4 regions of the Rhodoferax sp. RT5P35 genome follow, and region 4 is predicted to be linked to each of the others. Evidence: predicted binding sites of a transcription regulator. Region 4 holds the regulator's gene; each other region holds the start of a gene.
The links. Region 4 encodes LexA, which represses DNA repair genes until DNA is damaged. Its sites were predicted from a motif close to ACTGTATNNNNATACAGT; they were not measured.
Positions count from the first base shown of each region.

Region 1: the regulator LexA is predicted to act here: its motif matches at 4,198-4,215, upstream of recA (recombinase RecA).
Region 2: the regulator LexA is predicted to act here: its motif matches at 3,730-3,747, upstream of imuA (translesion DNA synthesis-associated protein ImuA).
Region 3: the regulator LexA is predicted to act here: its motif matches at 2,084-2,101, upstream of AC097L_RS04575 (putative DNA modification/repair radical SAM protein).

Region 1 is NZ_JBWMAX010000004.1:232,001-237,596, forward strand. It holds gene sucD (succinate--CoA ligase subunit alpha) at 1-190, opposite strand, end outside; gene sucC (ADP-forming succinate--CoA ligase subunit beta) at 194-1,369, opposite strand; gene argC (N-acetyl-gamma-glutamyl-phosphate reductase) at 1,533-2,444, shown strand; gene recX (recombination regulator RecX) at 2,517-2,996, opposite strand; gene recA (recombinase RecA) at 3,051-4,145, opposite strand; gene AC097L_RS07740 (MarR family winged helix-turn-helix transcriptional regulator) at 4,279-4,752, shown strand; gene AC097L_RS07745 (response regulator) at 4,777-5,451, shown strand; gene AC097L_RS07750 (hypothetical protein) at 5,452-5,596, shown strand, end outside.
Region 2 is NZ_JBWMAX010000006.1:293,068-298,663, reverse strand. It holds gene AC097L_RS12065 (hypothetical protein) at 219-617, shown strand; gene AC097L_RS12060 (GIY-YIG nuclease family protein) at 827-2,431, shown strand; gene AC097L_RS12055 (hypothetical protein) at 2,515-3,117, opposite strand; gene imuA (translesion DNA synthesis-associated protein ImuA) at 3,781-4,605, shown strand; gene AC097L_RS12045 (Y-family DNA polymerase) at 4,550-5,596, shown strand, end outside.
Region 3 is NZ_JBWMAX010000003.1:43,896-49,491, forward strand. It holds gene AC097L_RS04570 (putative bifunctional diguanylate cyclase/phosphodiesterase) at 1-1,921, shown strand, start outside; gene AC097L_RS04575 (putative DNA modification/repair radical SAM protein) at 2,118-3,395, shown strand; gene AC097L_RS04580 (UdgX family uracil-DNA binding protein) at 3,388-4,881, shown strand; gene AC097L_RS04585 (NAD(P)-dependent oxidoreductase) at 4,944-5,596, opposite strand, start outside.
Region 4 is NZ_JBWMAX010000013.1:76,247-81,842, forward strand. It holds gene AC097L_RS18910 (hypothetical protein) at 1-1,546, shown strand, start outside; gene AC097L_RS18915 (D-2-hydroxyacid dehydrogenase family protein) at 1,776-2,783, opposite strand; gene AC097L_RS18920 (hypothetical protein) at 2,856-3,230, opposite strand; gene lexA (transcriptional repressor LexA) at 3,387-4,061, opposite strand; gene AC097L_RS18930 (asparaginase) at 4,148-5,155, shown strand; gene adk (adenylate kinase) at 5,204-5,596, opposite strand, start outside.

The DNA of each region.
Region 1 (5,596 bases), on a different contig from region 4:
CCGCTTCTTTGACAGAAGCAAAAATCGGGATACCGAAAATCGACTCGCCCGCCTTCTTGGGGTTCACGCCTGCGACGAAGCAGTTTTTACCGTTGGCGTATTCCTGGCACTTTTCGGTGTGGAACTGGCCGGTCTTGCCGGTAATACCTTGGGTGATGACCTTGGTGTCTTTGTTGATGTAAATAGACATGGCTTATTCCTTAGCAGCTGCTTTGACCGCAGCAACCACTTTTTGGGCCGCATCGGCCATGGTGTCTGCACTGATGATGGGCAGGCCGGACTCGGCCAGCATCTTCTTGCCCAGATCTTCGTTGGTACCCTTCATGCGCACCACCAGCGGCACGGACAGGTTCACGGCCTTGCAAGCGGTGATCACGCCAGTGGCGATGGTGTCGCACTTCATAATGCCGCCGAAGATGTTGACCATGATGGCCTCGACCTTGGGGTTCTTCAGCATGATCTTGAAGGCCTCGGTGACCTTCTCGGGGGTGGCACCGCCGCCCACGTCCAGGAAGTTGGCTGGCTCAGCGCCGTACAGCTTGATGGTGTCCATGGTGGCCATGGCCAAACCGGCACCGTTCACCAGGCAGCCGATATTGCCGTCCAGGCTGATGTAGGCCAGGTCGAACTTGGAAGCTTCGACTTCGGCGGCGTCTTCTTCGTCCAGATCGCGGTAGGCCACGATTTCGGGATGGCGGAACAGCGCGTTCGGGTCAAAGTTGAACTTGGCGTCCAAAGCCTTGATGTTGCCGTTGCCCTCTAAGATCAGCGGGTTGATCTCGACCAGAGACGCATCGGTGTCCATGTAGATCTTGTACAGTTTTTGCAGCACGTCCACGGCCTGGGCGGTGGAGCCGGCAGGCACGCCAATCGCGTCGGCCAGCTTCTTGCCGAGCTTTTCCGTCATGCCGATGGCCGGATCAACGAAATCGGTGGTGATTTTCTCGGGGCTGGAATGGGCCACTTCTTCAATGTCCATGCCACCTTCGCTGGACACGATGAAGGCGACCTTCTGGGTCGCACGGTCCGTCACGGCGGAAACGTAATATTCTTTTTTGATGTCTGCGCCGTCTTCGATCAGCAGGCGACGGACCTTTTGGCCCTCAGCGCCGGTCTGGTGCGTGATCAGCTGCATGCCAAGGATTTCGGTGGCGAGTTGCTTGACTTCTTCGATCGAGCGGGCCAGCTTCACGCCGCCACCCTTGCCGCGTCCACCGGCGTGGATCTGGGCCTTGACCACCCACACAGGGCCGCCAAGTTTTTGGGCGGCTTCCACCGCTTCTTGCACGGTGAATGCCGGAATGCCCTTAGGCACCGGGACACCAAAATTGCGCAAGATTTCCTTGCCTTGGTATTCGTGAATCTTCATGAGGGCTCTCTCAGGAATGGATGAATTTTTGCCCGTCTGTACAGGTAAAACTGCACAAAATGGCACCGTTCTGTCAACCTCGGAATGTATCATGTTGCAGTGCAACGAACTGACCCGCCGCTGACGTCGCGGGCCTGCCTCTCTACCTACTGACTGCCTTTTTATGCCTAAAGTCTTTATCGACGGTGAAGCCGGAACCACCGGTCTGCAAATCCGCGAACGCTTGCAAACCATGCCGCAGATCGAGGTGGTCAGCATTGACCCCGCACTGCGCAAAGACCCCGAAGCCAAGCGTGCGCTGATGGCCGGGGTCGATCTGGTCATCCTGTGCCTGCACGACGATGCCGCCATCGCATCCGTAGCCATGGTCGACAGCCTGCCTGGCCGCAAGCCCAAGATCATCGATGCCTCCACCGCCCATCGCACCGCGCCGGGCTGGGTTTATGGCTTCCCCGAACTGGCCCCAGGCCAGCAAGAAGCCGTGGCCCGGGCCGACCGCGTGGGCAACCCCGGCTGCTACGCCACCGGTGCGATTGCGCTGATCCGTCCTCTGGTGGATGCGGGTTTGCTCCATGCAGATGCGGCCCTGGCACTGCCTTCGGTCAGCGGCTATTCGGGTGGCGGGCGCAGCATGATGGAAGCGTACGAGAAGGGCGAAGCGCCGCTGTTTGAAATCTATGCACTGGGCCTGTCGCACAAGCATTTGCCCGAAATCATGCGCTATACCGGCCTGACCCGGCGGCCGATTTTTGTGCCGTCGGTAGGCAATTTTGCGCAGGGCATGCTGGTGCAATTGCCCCTGCACCTGGACCTGCTGCCCGGCCAGCCCAGCGCCCAAGACCTGCACGATGCCCTGGCCAAGCACTACGCGGGCAGCGAATGGGTCACGGTGGAAACCCCGGGTGACAGCGGCAAGCTCGATGCCACGGCCCTGGTCAACACCAACCAGATGGAACTGCGCGTGTTTGGCAACGAAACCCACCGCCATGCCGTGCTGATAGCTCGCCTGGACAACCTGGGCAAAGGTGCCAGCGGTGCGGCCGTGCAAAACCTGAAATTGATGCTCGAGCTGTAAATCAACTATGCTATTATTTTAATAGCTAATAGCGTAAGTAATACCTGCGCTACAGCCCTAAAACCTATAAATTCAGCCCGCGTCATCCCAGTCGCCACTGCCCGCCACCACACGGCGCACGGCATCCGACGAAAAGCCCCGTGCCAATAAAAACCGCTGCTGCTTGCCGCGAGCTGCGGCATCTGCTGGCGGGCTGCCGAACTTCTTGCGCCAGACCTCGCGGGCCCGGGCTAACTCGGTGTCTTGCAGGCTGGCCACAGCATCCAGCACCATGCCGGGGTCCAGGCCCTTGGTTTGCAGCTCTTGCCGGATGCGGGCGGTGCCCAGCTTGGCAGACCGACGGTACAGCACCGAATCCACCACCCGCTGCTCGTTGATAAAACCCTTGGCCTGGAGTTCGTCCAGCGCCTGGGCCAGCGCGCCAGGCACTTCTTCGAAAGCGATGAGTTTGCGCTCCAGCTCAGCGCGCGAATGTTCGCGGCCACTGAGCAGGCGCAGGGCCCGGCCCTTGAGGCTAATAGGCGACAGGCCCTTGGACGGTAAAAAAGCCATTTGCTATGGTATGTATAGCTACTAGCGCATATTCCACCTGCGCTAGAGCCCTATTTAAGCCTCAACTTTAGCCTTCTTGCCTTCTTTGGCGGGCTCGGCAGCCACCGGCACCAGCGGGATGCCCAGCGACTCGCGCACCTTGTTTTCGATCTCGGTGGACAGACCGGGGTTCTCGCGCAGAAACTCACGGGCGTTATCGCGGCCCTGGCCGATTTTTTCGCCCTGGTAGGCGTACCAGGCACCGGATTTTTCAATCACCTTGGCCTCCACGCCCATATCGATGATTTCGCCGTGGCGGCTGATGCCCTCGCCAAACAAAATGTCGAATTCGGCCGTCTTGAACGGAGGGGCGACCTTGTTCTTCACCACTTTGACCTTGGTCTCGTTGCCGATTGCGTCGTCGCCCTTTTTGATGGTGCCGGTGCGGCGGATGTCCAGGCGCACCGAGGCGTAGAACTTCAGCGCGTTGCCACCGGTGGTGGTCTCGGGGCTGCCAAACATCACGCCAATCTTCATGCGGATCTGGTTGATAAAGATGACCATGCAGTTGGCCTTCTTGATGTGCGCGGTGAGCTTGCGCAGCGCCTGGCTCATCAAACGGGCTTGCAGGCCGGGCAGGCTGTCGCCCATTTCGCCTTCCAGCTCGGCCTTGGGCGTGAGCGCGGCCACCGAATCGACCACGATCAGGTCCACCGCACCGGAACGCACCAGCGAATCGACGATTTCCAGGGCCTGCTCGCCGGTGTCGGGCTGGCTGATCAGCATTTCTTGCAGGTTGACACCCAGGTTCTGGGCGTACTGGGTGTCGAGTGCGTGCTCGGCATCGACGAAGGCGCAGGTACCGCCGAGCTTTTGCATTTCGGCGATGACTTGCAGGGTCAGCGTGGTCTTGCCACTGGACTCGGGGCCGTAGATTTCGATGACGCGGCCACGGGGCAGGCCACCGACGCCCAACGCAATGTCCAGGCCCAGCGAGCCGGTGGACACCACCTGGATGTCCTCAATGACTTCGCCCTCGCCTAGCCGCATGATGGTGCCCTTGCCAAACTGCTTTTCGATCTGCGCCAGCGCGGCTTGCAAGGCCTTGGCTTTTTCGGCCAGTGCGGCGGGAGTGGGGGCGACGGGAGGGGCTTTGGTGACGGCGTTCATGCTGCGGGTCTTTCGAAAAATGGGTGGCGGGCTTGCCTGCGGTTAACTACAGGCTGGATGCTTGAACAGTAGTTTACGGCGACCCACCATTTCTGCAATAGATTATTTAGTCAGTTTGGCTTACTATTTGAAAATGTTGAATTTGACCGCCGAACAAGGTTGGCGCGAAACCCATCTGGGCCGCTTGATGGCCGCCGCGCTGCGCCGCTTCGATGCCCGCGTACTGGAGCTGATGGCCCGCAATGTGGACGTGCCGCTGGCGCTGGGCAACTTGGCGGCCCGGGCGCAGGTGGGTGCGGCGCACATCCACATCACCCGGCACCTGCCGCTGCAGGGTGCGCGGCTCACCGCGCTGGCGGCCCAGGCAGGCATGAGCAAGCAGGCCATGGGCGACCTGGTCGACCAGTGCGCCGCCTGGGGCATGGTGGCACGTGCCCCAGACCCGCTGGACGCGCGGGCGCGCCGGGTGGTGTTTACCGCGACCGGGCTGGCCTGGCTCAAAGCCTTCCAAGACGCAGTAGCGCAGGCCGAGGACGAGTTCCACCAGGCCGTCGGCCCTGAGGTCGCCACCGTGGTGGCACTCGGGCTGGAGGCCTACGCGACATAATCGCGAAAAAATAGAGGAGACACGATGCGTATTCTTATTGCGGAAGACGACCAGGTTTTAGCAGACGGCCTGCTGCGCGGCCTGCGCGCCTCGGGTGCGGCGGTGGACCACGTGGCCAGCGGCACCGAGGCCGATGCGGCGCTGCTGACCAACCGCGAATTCGACCTGCTGATCCTCGACCTGGGCCTGCCCAAGATGCACGGTCTGGAGGTATTGAAACGCCTGCGCGCCCGGGGCTCGTCGCTGCCGGTGCTGATACTGACAGCAGCCGACAGCGTGGAAGAACGCGTCAAGGGCCTGGACTTTGGTGCCGACGACTACATGGCCAAACCGTTTTCGCTGCAAGAGCTGGAAGCCAGGGTACGCGCCCTGTCGCGGCGCGGTGCGGGGGGTGCCAGCAGCAGCATCCAGCACGGCCCCCTGCTGTACGACCACGCCGGGCGCATGGCCAGCATCGACGGCAAGACGCTGGAACTGTCGGCCCGCGAGCTGGGCTTGCTGGAGGTGCTGCTGCAGCGCGTGGGGCGGCTGGTGAGCAAGGAGCAGCTGATCGAGCGCCTGTGCGAATGGGGCGAAGAGGTCAGCGTCAACGCCATCGAGGTCTACATCTACCGCCTGCGCAAGAAGATCGAGAAAGGCCCGATCCGCATTGCCACGGTGCGCGGGCTGGGCTATTGCCTGGAAAAGATTGCCCCTTGAATGGGTCCACTGGACAGCGCAGCGTTTAGTTTTTATAATCGGCACCATGACATTGATAAACAAAGCATTGATCCTCTAGACACCTTCCGACTCTTCGGAAGGCGCTGCGCCTTGCCGGAACGAACTCCCCACCCCGGCAAAGATT
Region 2 (5,596 bases), on a different contig from region 4:
TCCTCCATCGCGCGTGTACAGCCCAGTTCTAGACGCTTGTGTCGGCCTGTAGCAGCCGTAAAGTTCGGTCGCGGCCTTCTCTATCGTCGTTGCAGATGCTTCCCTGCATCTATGGTTCCCACTGATTTCACTTAACTTTGCCACTGAATATCCGGGTGTCCCTACCTACAATTTCTGTATGGGATGCACACCGCAGACCAGCTTGACTGGGAAAATTCATGGCACATCATCAACCACTAACTACCACCACGGTCATCAATCAAATCGAGGCTCAGCAGGCCGCACTGGGGTTGTCAGACGCAGCATTGTGCGAGGCAGTTGGTTTCGAGCGCGTCAACATACTTGCGCTGATCAAGCAGGGCGCGATAAAGATACCACTGAGTAAGGTACATGCATTTGCAGTGGCGCTTGAACTCGACCCTGCTGCCCTAATGGCGGCCTTGGTTCACGAGTCAGACCCCGTGCTGTGGCAGGTCATCAAAGAGGTGTTGAATCCACTTGGGTTAAATGCGGCAGAAGTGGCGCTGGTCAAGCATCTGCGCAAGCTCGCTGGCAACCGCAAAGTTGCCCCTATCGTTTTTGATGGAAATGGAGTCGTCGCCCTGGTGGCTGCCTGACGCGATCGTTGCCCAGGAGCTGGGTTAACAGCGTAGATCTCGCCACCGCCCCGACCATCCACGCTTGGGTGTGGTCTTCGCCGCTGCTCTCCCTGGTTGGATGTCGATGGCCGGTTTACTGTCTGCCCTCAATGGCTCATTAGCTAAACGCACGAACTCTGATCGCCCACGGTGTGGCATGGAAACTAATTAGCAGGAAAAGGCACACAATGGTCACTGGCCGTCGATCAAGCAACTCAAAGGTGCATTACGTGGTCAGGTACGACGGCGTTGAGCATTTCGGTCCAATTAGCATCTATTGGACAGCAAGGCGCGCGCCGGTAGTGTCGCTGGCAACGTTCTCCACACGATTCAGCCGTCTGGTGGGTGGTAACGCTATTTCTGATGCCAGCATAGATGAAGCCCTCTGGCTAAAACCCGACGAATTCAAACGCAAGTTCGGTGCGCGCCGCACCCTCGTCGAGGTGGACGGCCAATCGATTGACTTACTGGCCTATTACGCATCTCATTCGATAGATGGGTCTATTGACTATCGCGTCTTCTGGCAGCGTATCCGCGCTCTTATTAAGAGTAGCCAACTATCCAGCGACAGCATGGTTCACGCCATGTCCATGCCCACAGCGTCCTGGTGCAGCTTTTATGGCGGTGGCCGTCGCAAGGGCATCGTATATGACGGCATGGAGTATCCCGAATATGCCGGCGCGCATTTCCATAGCGTCGCGGCGCTCCTGCGAACCGTGGGCAGATATACGGATCGCGCACTAATCTGGTCTCGTCTGAAGGCCGGTTGGGGCTTGGACGATGCCCTCGCCATTCCAACTGCATTCGCCAGTCATCGTGCGGGCTTGATCTACCGTATTACTCGTCTGAAGACAAGTGCCGTGTATGTGGGCCTCACCGTTACATCTGTGAAGCAGCGCTGGGCTTTTCACTTACGCAGAGCGGCACAGGGCTCTACTACCAAGATCCATATTGCAATCCAAGAAGACGGACGAGAGGGTTTTGACATTGATGTGCTTGAGAACGGCATTACCGACCCGAACCTACTTCCCGCCCGTGAAGCCTTTTGGGTAGATCGATTGGGGGCCTTGGGGGCGATGGGCCTCAACTCTGCAAAACCCGGCGGCATGGGGAGTCCACGCGGAAAGCCTGTCCAATACGAAGATGAAAGTTTTCGCTCCATCGAGGAAGCGGCAGACGTGTTGGGCAAACGCCTCGGCATCGCACAACATGTTGTTCGGAGCAGGCTTCAGCAAGGAAAGCTGCTGCCAAAGGCAGACAAGATTCGGAGACGGAGCCGCCACCCTGATGCCGGATCAAACCTTTTCAGACGCTGGCTTGCCATGCTCAAACGTCACCCTGGTGTCATCGCCATCGAATGGGTGTCAGACTACGACAAGTTCAAATCCGATGTATCGCCAGTGCCATCTGGCTTAGAACTGGTGCGTAAGGCGTCTGACGAACCCTGGGGGCCTGACAACTTCGAGTGGATCGATACCAAGACCAAGGTTGAGAGAGTTCACGGCACGGCGCTATTGGTCCGTGGAGTGTCGTATCCATCGCTAAAGACGGTCGCTGAGGCATTCGGTATCGGGGTAAGCACGTTGAAGAACCGCATAAACGAACAGGGCATGACTGTCGAGCAAGCGGTAGCAGTGCCGCTTGGGGTTACGTCATACAAGCAAGCTGACCAGTCGATTATGGTTGATGACAAGGTGTTCAGGTCAAAACGACAGGCGATTCTCCATATCGCGACGACCCGTGGGTTTACCGAAAACCAAGCTAAATACCGTTTCAGCACAGGCGCATACTGAGCCCGCCTGTTAGGTTTGAAGGGCAGTTCGACACGAGCTGGCGGTGCTTGGGGCGAACGACCTAGCAGACATTCGTTCAGGCCCTAAGCGAAGACACTTGTCACCGCGCCATAGATTGCAAGTGATACGCCGAATGCCTGCAATTTGAAGCCGCCTACCGCCGCATACTCAACTTTTTTGCTTAGATCAGATACCTTATTGGCAGTGGTGTCGATACGGCCTTCTAGTTCTTCCTTTGTTTTCGACAACTGCTGCTGAGCTAACGTGGCGTTTGCGGCAACTTCTTGCCGCAAAGAGCTAAAACCTTCCTCCAGATGCGCAATTCTCTCTTCAACTGTCTGCGGTTTGGAACCTACGGAAGCGCTGGCAGAACCGGCCGTTCCCGAGACGCAAACTCCGCTGAGCGTAACGGTTGCCGAATTTCGCACGATTGGAAAAGACTTGAACCAATCCATTGTTGCAATCAATAAGGACTGACGCCGAAATAGGCCAAGATTGTCATTAATCGAGAAAAGAATGAGTAGTCCACCGGTTAGCTGCAGAATCATTCCGGCAAACTTATTTACTATGGTAAATGACTCGGCGAATTGTCTGAGTGCGAAAAAATGAATCACAAATAAGGGCAAGAGCGCAAAAATAGGCCACGCACGAAAGAGCCAATGGGGAATCTGGCGCCAGTGAATCATTTGAATGTCTAACTTAATTTAAATTTAACGCAGATGTCCTAGCGGACTAGCCTGATTGGCATGAACGTAAAGCGGGTGATGATCTCGGTCGCTGCGGGCATTGGCGCCACGCTGAACGACCGGTGCAACATATAGGTCGGCTGGTCAGTCGTCGACGGGCTCAATGTCCGCTTGCCGCTGACGCGGCCGTTGTCATCTCAAGACAAATGCCGCAGACCGGCTTGTAGCAGTAGTTTGACGGCGGTAAGTCAATGGCGGCTTTTTGCCGAGTATGGCAGTTTAATCTGAACACATCATTGTCGATACCCAGTCTGCTTCCTTTCGGGCAACATCGACTCCGACGCGTTCAGCACGGTGACCGTCGCAAAAGCTTAGGCTGCAATCAATGGACCTCCAACCCCTCCAGCCGGTCTCCGTCACAAATGCCACCTAGTCCATCGGCCGGATGATGGGCTCCTTCGTAGTATTGGGCAGCACATAAGCCCAGGCCCGTTTGTTGGTTTGGTCATACACCAGCTTGACGAGTCTGGTAGCGGGCTGTTTACACTACCCCACGGCAACGATATCGGTTCGAAGTCCAGTATTACCTGGACCAGTGCCTGGGCATGGTTTACTGTATGAAAAAACAGTGTTTAAATGCCATCCCCAGTCCTCGAAGTCCCTATGCAAGCCCAACCCGAGTGGTTCGATGCCCCCATCGTCCCCCTATCTCCCATCCATCCCGCCCGCCCGCTCCGGGTTGCCGGCGCGCTGCCACCGGCTGTAGCCGCGGCTATCTGGCGCGGCGATGCATTGGGTTCCCCCGTGTCCTCGGTAGTTGCGTCAGGCTGGTCGCTGCTCGACCAAGAGCTCCCCGGTGGTGGCTGGCCTTGCCACTCGCTGTCGGAAATCCTGAGCCCACAGCCGTCAGTCTTGGAATGGCGGCTATTGGGTCCGGCATTGCGCCAGGTAGTGGCCCAGGGCGGCCAGGTGGTCGTGGTCGGCCCGCCCAAACAACCCCATTTGCCGGGTTTGCTGCACGAAGGCTTGGACCAGCGCCAACTGGTGTGGATTCAGACCGATACCCCGGCGGAACGCCTCTGGGTAACCGAGCAGCTCATCAAATCCGGCTCCGCCGGTGCCTTGGTCGCCTGGGTGCCGCAGGCCCGGCAAGAGCAGATTCGCCGCCTGCAGGTCTGTGCGCAGAGTTGCCCTGGACTGGTCTTCTTGTGTCGCCCTGAAGCCGCGCAGCACGAAGCCTCGGCGGCTCCTTTGCGGGTGCATGCGACCTATGGTCTGGACTGGGAACTCCGCGTCCAGCTCTTCAAGCGCCGCGGTGCCGTGCACGATGGCCGGGTCCGCCTGCCGTCGGTACCCGGTGGCTTGGTCTCGGTACTGACGCCGCGGCTGCAGCACCCCAGCCAGTCTCTCCTTCCCAGTGAAAGTGCCAGCCATGTTGTGGGCAGCCTTGCTCCCCGACGCGCCGTCCCCCGACCCGTTACGCACTGACGCTCTGCAGGGGCTGGCGGTATGGTGTTTGCAATTCACCCCCCGTGTAGCCCTGGTGCAAGGTGCTGTGCTGATGGAGGTGGAGGGAAGCGCGCGCTTGTTCGGCGGCAAACGGAAGCTGGCGGCCCGGGTGCGCGAGGAATGCGACGGTATGGGCGTGAACTTCTTGAGCTGGGCTCCGACCAGCCTGGCGGCATTGGCCCTGGCCCGTGCCGGCGTGCGCAACGGTTTCGCCCAACCACTGGAGCAATTGTTGGATGCGCTGCCGCTGGAGGTGCTGACTGCCGTCGCGGCGCACGCCCCAACATTGGCACGCCTGGGCTGCACCAGCCTGGGCCAGGTACGGGCCTTGCCGCGCGGCGGCATCAGCCGACGCTTTGATAAGGAGCTGCTGGCTGCACTGGACGAAGCCTACGGTCTGCGCCCCAGCGGCTACCCCTGGGTTGCGCTGCCGGACACGTTCCACGCGAAGCTGGAGTTGATGTCCCGGGTAGAACATGCTCCGGCCATCCTGTTCGGCGCCCGCCGCCTGTTGCTGCAGCTGTGTGCCTGGTTGGCCGCCCGGCGGTGTGGTGTATCCGCTTTCACCCTGCGCTGGTGCCATGACGCCATGCGCGCAAAGACTGCGGGGGATGGCGGCGAGCTGACCATACGTACGTCTGAACCCACTCGCAGTATCGAACACCTGAGCCGCCTGTTGGCAGAAAACCTGGCCAAGGTAGAACTGCTCGCTCCGGTGGGTGACCTGGAACTGTTGGCCGTCGATGTCCGTGCGTTCGAGGAAAAAACCGCCTCTTTACTGCCCGACAGCCAGGAAGACGGGGAGTCGTTGGCGCTGGTGCTGGAGCGTATTGCGGCCCGTCTGGGCCCCGCGAAAGTGCTGCGCCCGGTGCTGGTCGAAGAGCACCGTATGGAATGGGCTGTGCACTGGCAGGCAGCACCGAACCCGCTGCCACGTCCCAGTCCACGGCGTCCAGGCTTGCCGCAACCC
Region 3 (5,596 bases), on a different contig from region 4:
GATTTGTGCGGGTGGCTTTGCATTGGTTACCGTGCCAGCCGCCGCCATGGTCTACGTGGTCTGCCTCACCACGGGCTGCGTCATCGGGCTGCTGCGCACCCACTTGCCGGGCACAGACATTCTGTTGTGCCTGCTGGCGGTGTATGGCCTGGTGGTGATAGCGTCCGTGCACACCATGGCCAAGTTCTACGGTTCCCGGCTGGTGGCGGAAGCCGATGCCGCCCAGCAGAAACAGATTATCGGGCTGCTGCTAAGTGACTTTGAAGAAAATGCCAATGACTTTCTGTGGGAGATTTCGCCCACGGGGCATGTCATACACGCGTCCAGCCGCCTGGTCAAAGCCCTTCAATTCAACAGCACCTTAGGCCTGGTGGCGCTTATCGCGCGCACCCACCAGTCCCAAGCCGCCACCCCTGCCGATGCCCAAAGCTACCTCGACAACCTGCAAAAGGCCTTGTTCGCGCGCGCGCCCTTTCGAGACCTGGTGGTACCCATCATTCTAGAAGGCAAGCTGCACTGGTGGGCGCTGACAGGCAAGCAGGTCGCGCAGCCTGGCCAGCCGCTGCCCGGCTGGCGCGGCGTGGGTGCCGACATCACCGAGCGCAAAACGGCCGAAGACGAAATGCACCGAATGGCCCATTTCGATGTGCTGACCGGCCTGGCCAACCGCCGCCACTTCCAGCACCGCCTGCAGCAGTTGTGCACCCAAGAAGGTGGCATGGCGGCGCTGCTGTGCATCGACCTGGACAACTTCAAGCGCGTCAACGATGCCTACGGCCATGCCAATGGCGACGTGCTGCTCAAGACCATCGCCCAGCGCATGCTCTGCGAAATCCGGGACCGGGACCTAGTGGCGCGGCTGGGCGGGGACGAGTTCGCCATCCTGCTGGACGGCCTGTCCCAGGAGGAAGAAGTGCGCCTGTTTGCCGACCGATTGATGCGCGCCATCGAAGAGCCCTGCACGCTGTCGGGCATTACCTACACGCCCAACATCAGCATTGGCATCGCCTGCCTGCCCCACCATGGCAAGCAAGCCGACGACATCCTGCACCGGGCCGACCTGGCGCTGTACGAAGCCAAGGCCCGGGGGCGTCGACAGGCCCAGTTCTTCTCGCTGGCGATGGACGAAAAATCCCGCCGCCGCATTGCCATCGAAGATGCCCTGCGCCAGGCACTGCAGCAGCAGGAGCTACACCTGGTGTACCAGCCGCAGATCGCACTGCCCACCCAGCAGCCCACCGGGGTCGAGGCCTTGCTGCGCTGGTCCAGCCCCCAGTTTGGCAACCTGTCCCCGGCCGAGTTCATTCCGATTGCGGAAGAGGCCGGGCTGATCCGCGACATCGGACTGTGGGTGCTGGAAACCGCCTGCACCGCGGCAGGCACGCTACCCGGCCATCTGGTGATGGCGGTCAATTTGTCGGCCTGCCAGTTTGACGATGCCCTGCTGGTCGACAAGATTCTGACCGTGGTGGAGCGTACCGGCCTGCGCCCGCAGCGGCTGGAGCTGGAGATCACCGAATCGGTATTTCTGAAAGACACCGACGACGTGCTGAACGCCCTGCACCGGCTGCGCATGGCGGGCATCCGCATCGCGCTGGACGACTTCGGCACCGGCTATTCATCGTTGGCCTATCTGCGCAGCTTTCCATTCCACAAACTCAAGATCGACCGGTCTTTCATCATGTCGATCCACCAAAGCCCGGAGTCAGAAGCCATCGTGCGCTCGGTGATCGCCCTGGCCAGCGCACTGCAGATGGAGACCACCGCCGAGGGGATAGAAACCCAAGCGCAGTGCGAACAGTTGACCCACCTAGGCTGCAGCAACGGCCAGGGTTTCCACCTGGCCCGGCCAATGGCGCTTAAAGCCGTGCTGGCCCTGTTGCAGCACGCACCTGGATCGGATCGGTTGGACTCTCTGTAAAGTCCACACCCCGGCACGCGCGACACATTGCATTTAAAAGTTTAAACAAAAAGTGCCTAGTGCGCATATGCCACTTACGGTTCAAGCTATTCATTCAGTAGCAAAAATACTGCATACCTGAACCACAATCGGCCAGCTTCTGTGGGTGGCACACCGTGTTTTGCTGTATATTTAAACAGTTAATACACACCACACCATGGACCTCAACCGCAAGCTCGCCATCCTCGCCGACGCCGCAAAATACGATGCCTCCTGCGCGTCCAGCGGCACGCTAAAACGCGACTCCGTTGGCGGGCGCGGCATAGGATCGACCGAGGGCGCCGGCATCTGCCACAGTTACGCGCCCGATGGCCGCTGCATCTCGCTGCTGAAGATTTTGCTCACCAACTACTGCGTCTACGACTGCCTGTACTGCGTCAACCGCGTCAGCAGCAATGTGGACCGGGCCCGCTTTCGCATCGACGAGGTGGTACAGCTCACGCTGGACTTTTACCGCCGCAACTGCATTGAGGGCCTGTTCCTCAGCTGCGGCATCATCCGCAGCCCCGACTACACCATGGAGCGCGTGGTCGAAGTAGCCCGCGTGCTGCGCGAAGAGCACGACTTTCGCGGCTACATCCACCTCAAAACCATCCCCGAAGCCAGCGAGGAACTGCTGGCCCGCGCAGGCCGCTATGCCGACCGGCTCAGCATCAACGTCGAGCTGCCCACCACCGAGAGCCTGCTGGTACTGGCCCCCGAAAAAGACGGCCAGGCTATCCGCCGCTCGATGGCCCGGCTGCGTATCCATATCGACGACGCCAAGGCCGCGGCCCCACCGCCACTGGCTACCTCGCAGCCGCGCGTGGCCCCCAAGCGGGCCCGGGCGCCACGCTTTGCACCGGCCGGGCAAAGCACGCAAATGATCGTCGGTGCCGATGCCTCAGACGACCGCAGCATCCTGACCGCCAGCGCCACGCTGTACGGCGCGTACCAGCTCCGGCGCGTGTACTACTCGGCCTTCAGCCCCATCCCCGATGCCGCGCGCGGCCTGCCGCTGGTCGCGCCGCCACTGGTGCGCGAACACCGGCTCTACCAGGCCGACTGGCTGATGCGCTTCTACGGCTTTGCGCACGATGAAATCGTGGGGGCCAGCGACGGCATGCTGGCCCTCGACATCGACCCCAAACTGGCCTGGGCGCTGGCCCACCGCGAACGCTTTCCGGTAGACCTGAACCGCGCCCCGCGCGAAATGCTGCTGCGCGTGCCCGGCCTGGGTGTGACCTCGGTGAAGCGCCTGCTCACCGCCCGCCGCACCCGCACGCTGCGGGTCGATGATTTGTCACGCCTCAAGGTGCCGCTGAAAAACGTGCTGCCCTTCATCAGCGTGCCCGGCGCGGCGCGTAACGGGCTGGACGATGCCAACCTGGCGGCGCGGCTGCGGCCACAGCCGGTACAGCGCTCATTGTTCGACCTGCCCTTGCCCCATGGCTAACTCGGCGCCGCTGTCGGTCCACCTGGCGGGCGAAGACGACGTGCCGGGCTTTCGGGCGGCGGCGCGGCGTTTGCTGGCGCAAAACATAGAACCCGGGCAGATCAGCTGGCATGTGGCGGGCGCGGCCGAGGGGGATTTGTTTGCGACAGAAGAACCCGCACCCGATGTCCCCGCCACAGACGGCGCAGTGCTGAAGCTGCCCGCGTTCTTCGTCGCACTATGCAACCGCACCGCGCTGCACGCCGACCCGGCCCGCTTTGGCCTGCTCTACCGGCTGGCCTGGCGGCTGCTGCGCGAGCCGGGCTTGCGCTACGACCCGCTGGACCCCGACAGGATGCAGGCCGAGCAAATGGCCCGCGTGGTGCGGCGCGACATGCACAAGATGACCGCGTTTGTGCGCTTTCGGCCGCTGGACGCGCCCACCGACGACGGCTGGGGTGTCACCCACGTGGCCTGGTTCGAGCCCGGACACCACATCGTCGAAGCCACCGCGCCCTTTTTTGCGCGGCGCTTTGCGCAAATGCCCTGGGCCATTCTCACGCCCGAGCGCAGCGCCCGCTGGAACGGCCAGCAACTGGCCTTCGGCCCTGGCGCGCAGAAATCAGACGCACCACCGGCCGATGCCAACGAGCGCCTGTGGCTCACTTATTACGAAAACATCTTCAACCCGGCGCGGCTCAAACTGGCCATGATGCACAAGGAGATGCCGCGCCGCTACTGGAAGAACCTGCCCGAGGCGGTGCTGATCCAACCGCTCACAGCCTTATCGGCCCAGCGCAGCGGCCAGATGCTGGAGCAAGCGGCCAGCGAACCGGCGCACCGCCGACCCGCTGCTTCCATCGCCCTGCGGCTGGACCAGCGCCCCGAAGTAGTGGAAGCCCCAGGCACGCTGGCCGCGCTGCACCAGGCCACTGAACGCTGCCGCGCCTGCCCCATCGGCCAGCACGCCACGCAGGCAGTGCACGGCGAAGGCCCGATGGGCGCACCACTGATGTTGGTGGGCGAGCAGCCCGGCGACCAGGAGGACCTGCGTGGCCGCCCCTTTATCGGCCCGGCCGGCCAGTTGCTGGACCGGGCGCTGGCGCAGCTCGGCCTGTCACGGGCGGCGCTGTACCTGACCAACGCGGTGAAGCACTTCAAGTTCGAACCGCGTGGCAAACGGCGCATCCACAAAACTGCGGCGCAGCAAGAGGCCGCCGCTTGCCTGGACTGGCTGGAACATGAAATTGCTTTGGTACGGCCTGCTGCCGCCGTGGCGCTGGGCAGCACCGCCGCCCGCGCCCTGCTGGGCCGCCCCGTCGCCGTGCTCAGCGAACGCGGCCAATGGCTGCAGCGCGACGACGGCCTGCGCGTGCTGGTCACCCTGCACCCGGCCGCCCTGCTGCGCATGGACAGCCGCGACTTCGATACCGCGTTTGCCGCCTGGCTCGACGATCTGGGCAAGGCCGCCCATCTTGACCCTGGCCCGGAAACGTATGATTTATAAAAAATAAGCTGCTAGCCCAGGAGTTACCTGCGCTAGCAGCTATTTATTTAGGAGCAGGTGCCTTACTTGCCGTCAACCGCTTTCGGTGCCAAATCCACACCGCTGAGCTTGCCGATGGTCTCTGCCAGCATGGGCACATACGCCTGCCCGCCAGCACCACCATCGCCATGCACCGCCAGCGCAAACGAATTCTTCACCGCATTGCCCAACGGATTCGCCACGCCCGCCGCGTCGGCCATGGACTCCAGGTAGCGCAGGTCCTTGAAGGCGTTTTGCAGCGTGAACTTGTGCGCCTCTTTATTGCCGTCCAGCGTGTAGCCCATGAAGGTCTGGTAGAAGCCGCAGTCCATGCGGCCACCGCGGATCACCGAGTCAAAGCGCTGCGGCGTAATGCCCACCGCCTGCGCCACCGCCATGGCTTCCGCGTACAGAGCCGCGTAGCCCAGCGAGATGAAGTTGTTCACCAGCTTCATGCGGTGCCCGTCGCCCAGGCCGCCGATATGCACCACCTTGCCAGCCCAGGTGGCCAGAATCGGCTGGATACGTGCGAAGGTGGCTGCGTCGGCACCCACCATGGTGTCCAGCGTACCGGCCCAGGCTTCCTTGGGCGTGCGGCTCAGGGGCGCGTCCACCAGGGTGATGCCCAGCGGTGCCAGCTCTGCCGCCAGCGCCACGGTGGAGGTGGGGTCGGCGGTGGAGCAATCGACCAGCAACG
Region 4 (5,596 bases):
GCCCGAGACGCCCGACGAGCGGCTGGTGCAGCTCAAACCTGCCAGCGATGTGGTGCTGGCCCCTACCGACGATCCGCAAAAGCGCGAAGCTGCTGCTGCTGCCTGGCGCGAACTGAACCACCTGCCGGTGGAAAACCCCCAGGAAAAACAGCGTTTGCTGGCCCTGGAGGCCGAGTCCAAAACACTCAAGGCCTTGTTGGCAAAAAGTGAAGCCGACTTCAAGTTGCGCCTCGACAAGCTGGAAAACAACCGCTACAGCGAGAGCTTTGTGTACAGCCTGCTGGGCTTGCTCTTGGCCGCGATTGCCGCAGCCGCTTTCTTTTGGAACCGTGCCCGCCAACGCATTCACACGGTAACCACCGACTGGTCGCACCATGGCGAGCCCAGTGCCGAAGAGCTGGGCCGCACCGCGCCTATGAGCCGCCCGGCATCGTTGGCATCGCAGTTGCCACCCAACACCTTGCCTGGCCCCAACCACGATGCCGATGTCGACGAGTCGCTGTTTGACGACCTGAAGAAGTTGACGGCGGTGACCATGCCCGCCAAGCCATTCCCGCCCGTGGCCCGCTCTGGTGTCACTGCGATGCCAGCACGCAGCATTTACCCAGAAGATTTTCTGGACGTGCAGCAGCATGCTGACTTTTTTGTCTCGCTGGGCCAATACGACCAGGCGATCGAGGTATTGAAAAAGAGCATCCAAGACAGCGCCGATGCCAGCCCCTTGGCCTATTTGGAGCTGCTCAAGATTTACCACACGCTGGGCCGCCAGGCGGAATACCAGCAGCAGCGTGATGTGTTCAACCGCATCTTCAATAGCCAAATACCCGAATTCCCCGCATTCACCCAAGAAGGTCAGAGCCTGGAAGGCTACCCTGCGGTGCTGCGCAGTATCGAGAGCCAGTGGGGCACGCCCAAGGTGCTGGAATTCATCGAAGCCTGCCTGTTCCGCGATACGGCTGTCAACGCTGCTAGTGCAGGCAAGCCATTTGACCTGGCCGCCTACCGCGAACTTCTGCTGCTCTACGCGATGGCCCTGGGCACAGTTCGCCAAGCGGATGGCTCTTTGTATGCGGCTGTGCCGAAGGTCCGCACCGCGCGCATCAGCCGCCCCCAAGAGTTGGAGTTGGACGTATCCAAGCCCGCGCCTTTGGAGGTTTCGGCTCCGCGCGAAACCTCGTTCACCCAACCGATGTTGTTGATGTCGGAGATGGCTCCGTTGGAAGCGCAAGACACCCATCCAGAGCCTTTGGTGCCGTCGTACCGCGCACCGCTGGATTTGGACCTGGACTTGAACCTGGACTTCTCGAATTCTGAGTTGATGGCGATGCAAGAGCTGCCAGCCGTGCCAGCCGTGGTGGCTCCCCCCGTACCTGCACGCTTGGACCTGGATCTTGACTTGGATCTGGATCTAGCAGCATCCCTGTCCAGCCCGGCCGCTGCACCTGCGCCTATCCCACCGGTGATTCCCGTCATCGACAGCAACATGCTGGAGTTCGACCTGTTCGATCCCAAGGTCGAAGCCAAGATTTCGCCTAAAAAAGGCTGACTCCCCAGGCTGCGCTGCGTTACGCCAACCCCCTTGAAGGGGGCGATACCAGTCGCTCGGCAAAGCCGATTCCACGGTACTTATGGAATGCTTGCGTTGTGGCTGTGGGTTGGTTTATAAAATTGAAAAAACGGCCAAAAAACCTGTGCTTTTTGGTCGTTTGCGTTTGAAGCGTCTGCGCAAGCTGCTATCAAATAATTTTCAAAATAGATAGCAATAGCTACGTGGCTTAACGCCGAACCTGCAAGGCCGCTGGATTGACGATGTTGGTCGGCGTGCCCTTGATAAAGTTCAGTACATTGTCAAAAGCCGCGTTGAAGTACAACTCGTAGCTGTTTTGCTCCACATAGCCGATATGCGGGGTGCAGATGCAATTCTCTAGCCGCAGCAGGGCGTGGCCTTGCAAAATCGGCTCGCTCTCGAATACGTCAATCGCCGCCATGCCGGGATGGCCCCGGTTCAGGCCGGCCAGCAGTGCGTCAGGCTCGATCAGCTCGGCCCGCGAGGTGTTGACCAGCAGGGAGGTGGGCTTCATGCGCGACAGGTCTTCCAGGGTGACGATGCCACGGGTTTCCTCGTTCAGCCGCAGGTGTAGCGACAGCACGTCCGATTGCGCAAACAGGGCTTCCTTGCTGTCCACCACTTCCACCCCGTCGGCCAACGCCCGGGTGCGCGAGGTGTCGCGGCCCCAGACCAACACCTTCATGCCGAAGGCGCGCGCGTAGGTGGTGACGATCTGGCCGATGCGGCCATAGCCCCAGATGCCCATGGTTTTGCCCTTGAGCACGGTACCCATGCCGAAGTTGGGCGGCATGGACGCAGTCTTCATGCCCGACTGCTGCCAGACCCCGTGCTTGAGGTTACTGATGTACTGTGGCAAGCGCCGGGACGCAGCCAAAATCAGTGCCCACGTCAGCTCGGCCGGGGCGGTAGGCGAGCCCACACCCTCGGCCACGGCAATACCGCGCTCGGTACAGGCGGTGACATCCACATGGGCACCGATACGCCCGGTTTGCGCGATCATCTTGAGGCGCGGCAGTTTTTCGATCACCGCGCGGTTGAGCTGGGTACGCTCGCGGATCAGCACGATGATGTCGGCATCCTTCAGCCGCACCGACAACTGGCCCAGCCCCTTGACGGTATTGGTGTAGACCTTGGCGGCGTAGGGTTCCAGCTTGGTGGCGCAGTCGAGTTTGCGCACGGCATCTTGGTAGTCGTCGAGGATCACAATGTTCATGCCCTGATTGTGCCTTGGTGCTGGAGACTGCTTGCGGTGGTCTTGTGGGCCGACAGCAGGTGGGGCTTGGTTTTATTGCAGCACTGCGCCGCCGCGGGGCGCGGATTCCAGGGCGGCCATCCGCTCTAGTTCAGCGCAGACATCGGCCATGCGGCCCGAGATGCGCATGCGCCCGGCACTGGCGTTCGACTGGGGCGTGTCGATGACCCGTAGCACCCGTACCGGGCGGCGAGCAACGGCCGGGGGCGGGGTGCTGCAGCTGGGACGGGCGGGCCAGGCGGGTGCCGGGCTGGGGTGGTTGGCACAGTGGGGTGGCCACACGGCAGCAGGGCGTGAAGCCTGGCTGGGGCGCTGGACGGGCTTGTGCGGTGCACTAGCGGTGAGCCAGCCCACCAGACCCTGGAACGAACCCAGTAAACCCGTAGGTGAAAACGATGCGATTCCCATAGGACCTTCCCAACAAGCGGTGTTGAATACGGACGAAACGGTGGCTGTAAACCTGGATTTACGCGGACAGTGGCGGCGGCGGGGCGCTCCCGCATGCTGCTGCGCTTTACACGAAATTACGTTTAGCGCAGTGGCACCATGGCGCAGGTGGCGCGGCTACATCAGCAAAGTGTTGCGGATGAGCCCGACCGCCAAGCCTTCGATGGCGAAGCTTTCTTCCGGGTCGACCACGATGGTGGGGTAGTCGGGGTTTTCGGGCAGCAGCTCGACCAGGTTTTTGGTGCGGCGGTAGCGTTTGACGGTGACATCGTCGCCCAGGCGGGCCACCACGATCTGGCCGTTTTTGGCGTCGGTGGCGGATTGCACGGCCAGCAGGTCGCCGTCGAGGATGCCGATGTCGCGCATGGACATACCGCGCACCTTGAGCAGGTAGTCGGGCTTGTGGCGGAACATGCTGGCTTCGACGTGGTAGGTTTGGTCTACATGTTCCTGCGCCAAAATCGGGGAGCCTGCGGCGACCCGGCCGATCAGGGGCAGGGCGAGCTGGCTCAGCACGTTGTGCAGGCGCGACTCGTTGATGGAGCGCAGGGCTTCGCTTTTGAGGCGGATGCCGCGTGAGGTGCCGCTGACCAGCTCGATGGCACCTTTGCGAGCCAGGGCCTGCAGGTGCTCTTCGGCGGCGTTGGCCGACTTGAAGCCCAAGGTGTTGGCGATTTCGGCCCGGGTGGGCGGCGCGCCGGTACGGGCGATAGCGGACTGGATCAGCTCCAGAATCTGCTGCTGGCGGGCGGTGAGTTTGGCGGGGAAAAATGGAAGAGGGGGCAGATCCATGGGTGACTCCTAGGCGGAAACGAAGTGGCGGGCTGTTTTAATATCCAGTGACTGTATTTTTAACCAGTTTTTGAAAGTTTGCAAGCATGGCGGTGAATTCAAGTTCTTCCAGGATCGTGGTGTTGGGCACGGGGGGCACGATTGCGGGCCGCGCCAGCCGCGCGGGCGACAACCTGGGCTACACCGCGGGCGAAGTGGGTGTGGCGCAGCTGTTGGAGTCGCTGGGCGGCTTTGCGGCCGGGGTGGATCTGGTGGCCGAGCAGGTGGCGCAGGTGGACAGCAAGGACATGGGCTTTGCCCTGTGGCAGCAGTTGGCGACATGCTGCGACCACTGGCTGGCGCAGGCCGACGTGGCGGGCATTGTCATCACCCACGGCACCGACACGCTGGAGGAAACCGCGTATTTTCTGCAGGCGGTGCTGAACCCGGCCAAGCCGGTGGTGCTGACCTGCGCCATGCGCCCGGCCACGGCCCTGGTGCCCGACGGGCCGCAGAACCTGCTGGATGCCGTGGCGGTGGCTGCCACCCCGGGCGCACGCGGCGTGGTGGCGGTGTGCGCGGGCAACATCCACAGCGCGCGCGATGTGCAAAAGGTACACAGCTACAAGGTGGATGCGTTTGCCTCGGGCGATGCGGGGCTGGTCGGGCTGGTGGAGGAGGGCCGGGTACGTCTGTTGCGGCCCTGGCCATCGGCGGTAGATTTTTATGAAGAAAATCGACCTCTAGCGCAGGTTCTATCTACACAAGTAGCTATCAAAAGTGTAGTTCTGGGTGGTACGTCTGCCAGCGGCTGGCCGCGGGTGGAGATCGTGCTGAACTATGCCGGGGCCAGCGGTTTGCTGGTGGATGCGCTGGTGGCCCAGGGCGTGCAGGGTATGGTGGTGGCCGGCACTGGCAACGGTACGCTGCATGTGGAGCTAGAGGCGGCTTTGCTGCGGGCCATGGCGCATGGGGTGCGGGTGCTGCGTTCTACGCGCTGCGTGTTCGGCCGGGTGCTGGGACTGGGCTCGGACGCGATCCCCGATGCGCAGGGCTTGTCGCCGGTCAAGGCGCGGATTGCCTTGCTGCTGGAGCTTTTGGCCCCGCAGGCGTAAAAAAGCCGCCTAGCATCACGCCGGGCGGCTTTTTAGAGGCGTTGAAGCTCAGGCTGCCAGTGCGGCAAAGGCCCTGGAGGTGATTTCGTCGACGCTACCGGTGCCGCTGATGGCGCGGTACTTGGGGGCAGCGTGGGGTTCGTTGCGGGCCCAGCTGGAGTAGTAATCGACCAAGGGGCGGGTCTGGGCGCTGTACACCTCGAGTCGCTTGCGCACGGTTTCTTCCTGGTCGTCGGGGCGCTGGACCAGGGGCTCGCCGGTGATGTCATCAATACCCTCGACTTTGGGCGGGTTGAACTTGACGTGGTAAGTGCGGCCCGATGCCGGGTGCGAGCGGCGGCCGCTCATGCGTTCGATGATGGCATCGAAGGGCACGTCGATTTCCAGCACGTAGTCGAGCTTGACACCGGCGGCCTTCATCGCGTCGGCCTGGGGCAGGGT